3 regions of the Paenarthrobacter sp. AB444 genome follow, and region 2 is predicted to be linked to each of the others. Evidence: predicted binding sites of a transcription regulator. Region 2 holds the regulator's gene; each other region holds the start of a gene.
The links. Region 2 encodes HrcA, which represses chaperone genes, less so after heat shock. Its sites were predicted from a motif close to TTNGCACTCGNNNNNNNCGAGTGCNAA; they were not measured.
Positions count from the first base shown of each region.

Region 1 (2,261 bases), on a different contig from region 2:
CAAGGTCGCTTCAAGCGCCGGCACCCGGTCAAAGTGGTCTTCCAGGGCGCGCTTGCTGCGTCCTGTGATCATGAGGACGTCGTGCAGGCCCACCTTGACCGCTTCTTCGACGACGTACTGGATGGCGGGCTTGTCGACCACGGGCAGCATTTCCTTCGGCATCGCCTTGGTGGCGGGAAGGAACCGGGTACCAAGACCCGCTGCGGGGATGACAGCCTTACGGACAGCGTTGTTATCGAGAGTCACCGGACTAATGTAACGGAAGGAACAGATCATCGGCTAAACCCCCGCCGCGCGGCTTGCACATTTTCTTGGCTGCTCAACACCACGCAACAATTCAATCGGACCCCACGAACCTGAGGATTGGACACAGATGGCATCGAAAGAAGACATCCGCCGCAGCCGGCGACTCTACAGAAGGGCCCTGTCCCCGGAGCAGATCGCAACAGCGGGCGAGGCCCTGGCCCAGCATGGAACCGCCTGGGCCAAGGGCATCACCTCCGGCGAACCGGCCAGGTTCGCGGTGTATGTGGGGGTCGCTTTCGAACCACCCACCATGCCACTGCTTGAGGCCCTTCATGACGCGGGCCACGAGGTGCTGCTTCCGGTCTGCGAACCGGAACGCCAACTGAGCTGGGTGTACTGGACTCCGTCGACGGTCTTTGAGCGCTCCACCTACGCACCCATCGACGAACCCCTGGGCGAGCGATTGGACAGTTCAGTGGTGGCCACGGCCGCGGGGATCTTCATGCCGGCAACCGCCGTGGATCGTGATGGGAACAGGATCGGCCAAGGCGGCGGATACTACGACCGGCTGCTGCAGGGCCTCGATGCCTCCGGTCAGCGGCCGCCCACCATCGCGGTGGTGTACGACGACGATTTGTTGCCTTCCGGCTCCATACCCGCCGAAGCTTTTGATCGCCCTGTGCGGGAAGTACTGACGCCGTCCGGCGTCGTCACCCTGGATGACGCCGGAGAAGACGCCTAAAGGGTGGTGAGTTCCGGCACAGGTGCTGGCGAACGCCGCAGGGACGGGTGATAGAATTGGCACTCAGGCCCTGGGACTGCTAATGCGGAAACTCTTCGCTGCGGCGCCACAGGACCTGAACTTTGTCCTAAAGGAGGAACTCAGTGCCCACATACGCATACGCCTGCAAAGACTGTGACCATGCCTTCGACATCGTCCAGTCCTTCTCAGACAGCTCCCTGACAGAGTGCCCGGAATGCAAAGGCACGCTGCGCAAGAAGTTCAACAGCGTTGGCGTCGTCTTCAAGGGCTCCGGTTTCTACCGCACCGACTCGCGTGACACGAAGGGCAGCAGCACCGTTTCGGCAGCGCCCTCCACTCCAAGCGCAACTGCGGCCGCCACGCCCGCTCCCGCCGCCGCGGCAGCAGCGAGCTAAGTCCCGGGACTTTTCCACATAGGGAAGCCGGCCCCTGCCATGGGGCCGGACAAGCTCGTTAGCGTGGCGGCATGCCACCTACTTCCCGAAGCGCCCTCCTTGCCCGCGCCGAGCGTTCGGCAGGAACAGCTGACCGCGAGCCATTTCGGCTGCCCATGCAATACCGCCTGCCCTCCCCCGGGCGCGCCCGCCCAACATTCAGACGTGACGGGCCTCCAACACCACGCCAACAGCCACGACGCACGCCGAGAGCATGGCTTTCGCGGAATCGCCGGCTCTGTATCGCCCTGCTTCTGTGCCTTGCCGCAGGGTTGGCCGTCCAACAGCTGACTCCAGCGTCGGCGGAACGCGTCACCGTCCTTGTGGCAGCACGGGAACTACCGGCGGGTGCCAGTCTTAGGGAATCCGACTTCACTACTGTTGACGTCGCACCCGAACTCGCCGTGCCCGCACAGGCGAAGGACCTTGGGGGTCTCGTTGGGCGCCAACTGGCTTCTCCGCTTGGCAAGGGGCAAATCCCAACCGACTCAGCTCTCCTGGGCCCCGGCCTGCTCACCGGCACTCCCGCAGGTTCCGCTGCCGTCCCCCTCCGCATGGCCGACGCCTCCTCGATCCAGCTCCTTTCGCCAGGGCAGCTGGTGACGGTGGTCCTTACCGCGTCCGGCTCCTACGATGAATCGCGGCCAAGCCAGGTTCTTGCCGGACCTGTTCCCGTGCTGTGGACCTCGACTCAGGGCGGCAAGGCAGGCGAGTGGCTTGGGACGAGCGACACCGACGGGCTGGTGGTGGTTGCAGCCAACCCCCAACAAGCAGAAAAGCTTGCCGGCGCATCAACGCAAGGCAAGCTTTTCTTTGTA
Region 1 covers NZ_JAQZBY010000006.1:180,487-182,747, forward strand. The annotation lists gene galU (UTP--glucose-1-phosphate uridylyltransferase GalU) at 1-276, opposite strand, end outside; gene PQ627_RS09920 (5-formyltetrahydrofolate cyclo-ligase) at 374-988, shown strand; gene PQ627_RS09925 (FmdB family zinc ribbon protein) at 1,132-1,404, shown strand; gene PQ627_RS09930 (RcpC/CpaB family pilus assembly protein) at 1,476-2,261, shown strand, end outside.
Region 1: the regulator HrcA is predicted to act here: its motif matches at 1,045-1,071, upstream of PQ627_RS09925 (FmdB family zinc ribbon protein).

Region 2 (2,261 bases):
GTCTTTTCGACCCGGGTGACTTCGCCCACCCACCCCGACTGGACGTCCTCCAGGACCATTCCGCGTTGGACCGGAACTTCGGGGAGTTGGCGTTTGGCCGGTGCCGTCAGATCCTGCGGGCCCCAATTGTCGAAAGCCAAGGAATTCCTACCTCTGTGGTGATATGGGAAAGGACAGGCAGCAGCTGAATTCAGGCTGTGCTGGTTAGCCGTCCCGGATCCAGTCCGGGGACGGTTTCAATGCTAACAACGTGGTAGCTCATACTAGACTTGTTAGCACTTGGGCATGTTGAGTGCTAAGTGTGGTGGCCCGATGGAGGTCCCACAGGGGACGGTCCCAAGGACCATGGCAGTCGTCAGGAGGTGGAGCAATGAGTGAGCCACGCAAGCTGGAAGTGCTGCGTGCCATCGTTGAGGATTATGTACATTCCCGGGAGCCCGTGGGATCGAAGGCCCTCGTTGAGCGCCACCACCTGGGTGTTTCCAGTGCCACCATCCGCAATGACATGGCCGTCCTGGAAGAGGAGGGTCTCATTGCTGCCCCGCATACCAGCGCGGGCCGGATTCCCACGGACAAGGGCTATCGACTCTTCGTGGACCGCATCTCGCAGGTCAAGCCGTTGTCAGCCGCCGAGCGCCGGGCCATCCATTCGCTGCTGGAGGGCCCGGACGACGTCGATGACATTCTTGAGCGCACCGTCAGGCTCCTTTCGCAACTGACCAACCAGGTCGCCGTCGTGCAGTACCCGCACTCGCACCGCGCCTTGGTGCGCCACGCGGAGTTTGTCCTGCTGGCACCCAAGCAAGTGCTTGTGGTCCTCATAGCGGATACCGGAAGCGTTGCGCAGAAGGTGATCGAGGCCGGCGCCGATGTGAGCAACGAGGCCCTGATGTTGTTGAGGTCACGTTTCCTTGGCAGCATCGCCGGCACCCAGCTGGCCCTCTTGCCGCAGGTGCTTCCGTCAGTGGTTGCCCTGTGTCCGCCCGACCTTCGGGCCCTCGCGCAAACGCTCGCAAATGGCCTGGAATCGTTGAGCGATGCCAGCCGTGAAGAGCGCATCCTCATGGCCGGTACGGCCAACCTTGCACGGTCCAACGTCGATTTCCCCTTGAGCATCGGTCCGGTGCTGGAGGCACTTGAGGAACAAGTTGTCATGCTCCGGTTGTTGTCGGACATGGGAGACGATCCTCGAGGCGTCACTGTCAGCATTGGCCGGGAGAATCCGTACGACGGTCTCGCCGAGGCATCTGTCGTGGCCACCGGCTACGGATCAGGTGCCAAGGTGGGCATCCTCGGACCCACCCGCATGGACTATCCCACCACCATGGCGGCAGTACGCGCCGTGGCCCGTTACCTTTCCCGCATTCTCGGCGGCTGAAAAGCGGCGAGGAAACATCCGCAGTACAACCAGGAAGAGATACCGACTTTGAGCAGCCACTATGACGTTTTGGGAGTCTCGCCGGAAGCCACCGGGGAAGAGATCAAAAAGGCGTACCGCAAGCTGGCACGGAAACTCCACCCGGACGTAAACCCCGGTGAAGATGTCGCGGAGCAGTTCAAGGCCGTGACCCATGCATACGAAGTGTTGTCAGATCCCCAGAAACGCCGCGTCTACGACGCCACCGGCAATGAGAACGGAACTGACAACGGCTTCGGTGGCGGGTACGCAGGCCAAGGCTTCGCCTTCCAGGACATCTTCGACACGTTCTTTGGCGGGGGCGGTGGACACGGAGGGCCGGCCTCACGCGTCCGGCGCGGCCAGGACGCCCTCATCAGTGTCCGGATCGACCTCAAGGACGCGGTGTTCGGCGTCAACAAGAAGCTTGAAGTCGATACAGCCGTGGTCTGCCCAACGTGTGATGGCAGCTGCTGCCGTCCCGGCACCCACCCCGAACGCTGCGACATTTGCGGCGGCAGCGGCCAGGTCCAGCGCGCAGTGCGCTCCATCCTTGGCCAGGTCATGACCACCGCGCCCTGCGGAACCTGTGAAGGATTCGGCACAGTTATCAAGGATCCCTGCAACGAGTGCAGTGGCCAGGGCCGCATCCGGAGCCGCCGTTCGTTGACCATCAAGGTGCCGGCAGGTGTCGCCACCGGCACGCGCATCCAGCTGTCCGGCCAGGGCGAAGCCGGCCCCGCCGGTGGTCCGGCGGGCGATCTCTACGTGGAGATCCGCGTAAACAACGATTCCACGTTCGTTCGTGAAGGTGATGATCTCCACGCCACCCTGAGCGTGCCCATGACAGCAGCAGCCCTCGGGA
Region 2 covers NZ_JAQZBY010000018.1:7,875-10,135, reverse strand. The annotation lists gene PQ627_RS18400 (DUF3097 domain-containing protein) at 1-140, opposite strand, end outside; gene hrcA (heat-inducible transcriptional repressor HrcA) at 371-1,378, shown strand; gene dnaJ (molecular chaperone DnaJ) at 1,427-2,261, shown strand, end outside.

Region 3 (2,261 bases), on a different contig from region 2:
CGATGCCGCGCTTGATCTCACCCGGTGCGGCGCCGGCTGCAACGTTGCGCAGGCCTTCCTTGACCAGGGCCTGTGCAAGCACGGTGGCAGTGGTGGTGCCGTCACCGGCGACGTCGTTGGTCTTGGTGGCGACTTCCTTGGCCAGCTGTGCGCCAAGGTTCTCGTAGGGGTCGTCGAGCTCGACTTCACGGGCGATGGTGACGCCATCGTTGGTGATCGTGGGGGCGCCCCACTTCTTGTCCAGGACGACGTTGCGGCCGCGCGGGCCCAGCGTCACCTTGACAGTGTTGGCGAGCTTGTCGATACCGGCCTCAAGCGACCGGCGGGCAGCATCGTTAAAAGCAAGCTGCTTTGCCATGGTTGTGTCCTTTCGAGACAGAAAACCCGCACCGCTGACGCTCGGAATGATTCCAACGCGACGGCGGTGCGGGGCTCCAGGAAGTTACTTTACGACGATCGCGAGGACGTCGCGGGCGGACAGAACGAGGTACTCGCTGCCACCGGTCTTGACTTCGGTTCCACCGTACTTGGAGTAGATGACGACGTCGCCGACAGCTACGTCCACCGGTACGCGGTTGCCGTTGTCATCGAAGCGGCCGGGGCCGATTGCAACGACTTCGCCTTCCTGCGGCTTCTCCTGTGCGGAGTCCGGAATAACCAGGCCGGAAGCCGTGGTCTGCTCTGCTTCGAGCGGGCGAACAACAATACGATCCTCAAGAGGCTTAATCGAGACCGACACTCGGACTCTCCTTTTCATGAGCTGATTCATGGACTAAGAACTAGGGTGCCGTGGCGTTCAACCGTCGTCGCGGTGCCGGTGGACGCCTGGCGGGATTAGCACCCTCACGGGGAGAGTGCTAACTAGACTCTATGTAAGGCGTTAGCACTCGGTCAAGGTGAGTGCCAGCATTTCGTCATCGGTGAACCGGGGTCACTGGTCCCGGAGGTCGTCGAGGTCGTAGTCTTCGCCGTCGTCGTCTCCGTCCAAGGAGCCGCTGCCGCGATTGACGTACAGGACCACCGCGGAGGCCACCGCCACGACGCCGGAGATCACCAGCGCGATGACGCCACCCAGGCGCGCACCACTGTAGAGTTCGCGGATGTCCCGCGCCTCATCTGTGGCGTCGCTGACGCTCTTGCCGGTCACGGAATAGGCCGCGGCGTTGAAGGAGTCCAGCGCGAAAATGACAATCAACAAACCGATGCAGACCACCGCGATGACAGCTCCCGCGATCAGGGCTGGACGGGCGTACTTGATGAGGCGGGAGGGCGGCGGGGCTGCGTTGTCTTCCATAAAAACAACCCTATCCGGCTGATTCCACAGTCACACCGCCATGACGCGCGACGTTAGGCTTGTACGCATGCCTCACGCACCGCAGGAACAGATCGCGCCCTTGCTGACCACTGAAGGATGGGAACTTCTTGCCTCGCTGGGGCCCTACCGGGAGGCCGATGCTTTCAGCACCAACGCCGAGCTCCGCAAGGCCGGCCACTCCCCCGAACTTGTTGCCGCCGTCCTGACGCAATCGCGCCTGCGGACCCGCGCCGAGGCCAAGTTCGGCGAATTCGCCCGCCAGATGCTCTTTACCCAGGCTGGCTTGGAACAGGCAACCCGATTGAATGTCGCCGCCCGCCACGCCGAACGATTCGCCCAGGCCGGCATCAGCCACGTCGCAGACCTCGGCTGCGGCCTGGGTGCCGACTCCATGGCGATGGCTTCCATGGACATCGCGGTCACTGCCGTGGAGATGGATGAAACCACCGCGGCCTGCGCCATGATCAACCTCATGCCTTTTCCTCATGCGAGCGTTGTGCACACGGACGCGGAGTCGGTGGACCTTGAAGGGATCGACGGCGTATGGCTGGATCCCGCCCGACGCACCACCTCCACCTCGGGAACCAAGAGGATCTGGGATCCGGAGGCCTTCTCCCCGCCCTTGTCGTTTGTTGAAAGCCTCGCCGCTACGGGGCGTGCGGTTGGCGTCAAGATGGGCCCGGGCATCCCCCACGACTCCGTTCCATCGGGTTGCGAGGTCCAGTGGGTCTCCGTCGGCGGCGACGTCACCGAGGCCACGCTGTGGTTCAACGGCGTTGCCCGGCCGGGCGTTCGCCGCGCGGCTTTGGTCCTTGGCAGCCAGGGTGCCGCGGAAATCACCAGCGGTGAGGATTTCGACGGCGGTCCGGCAGCCGCCGTCGGGCCTGTTGAAGGCTTCCTCTATGAGCCCGATGGTGCCGTGATCCGCGCGGGGCTGGTGGCCGAC
Region 3 covers NZ_JAQZBY010000006.1:205,571-207,831, forward strand. The annotation lists gene groL (chaperonin GroEL) at 1-358, opposite strand, end outside; gene groES (co-chaperone GroES) at 443-739, opposite strand; gene PQ627_RS10015 (hypothetical protein) at 932-1,294, opposite strand; gene PQ627_RS10020 (THUMP-like domain-containing protein) at 1,362-2,261, shown strand, end outside.
Region 3: the regulator HrcA is predicted to act here: its motif matches at 881-907, upstream of groES (co-chaperone GroES).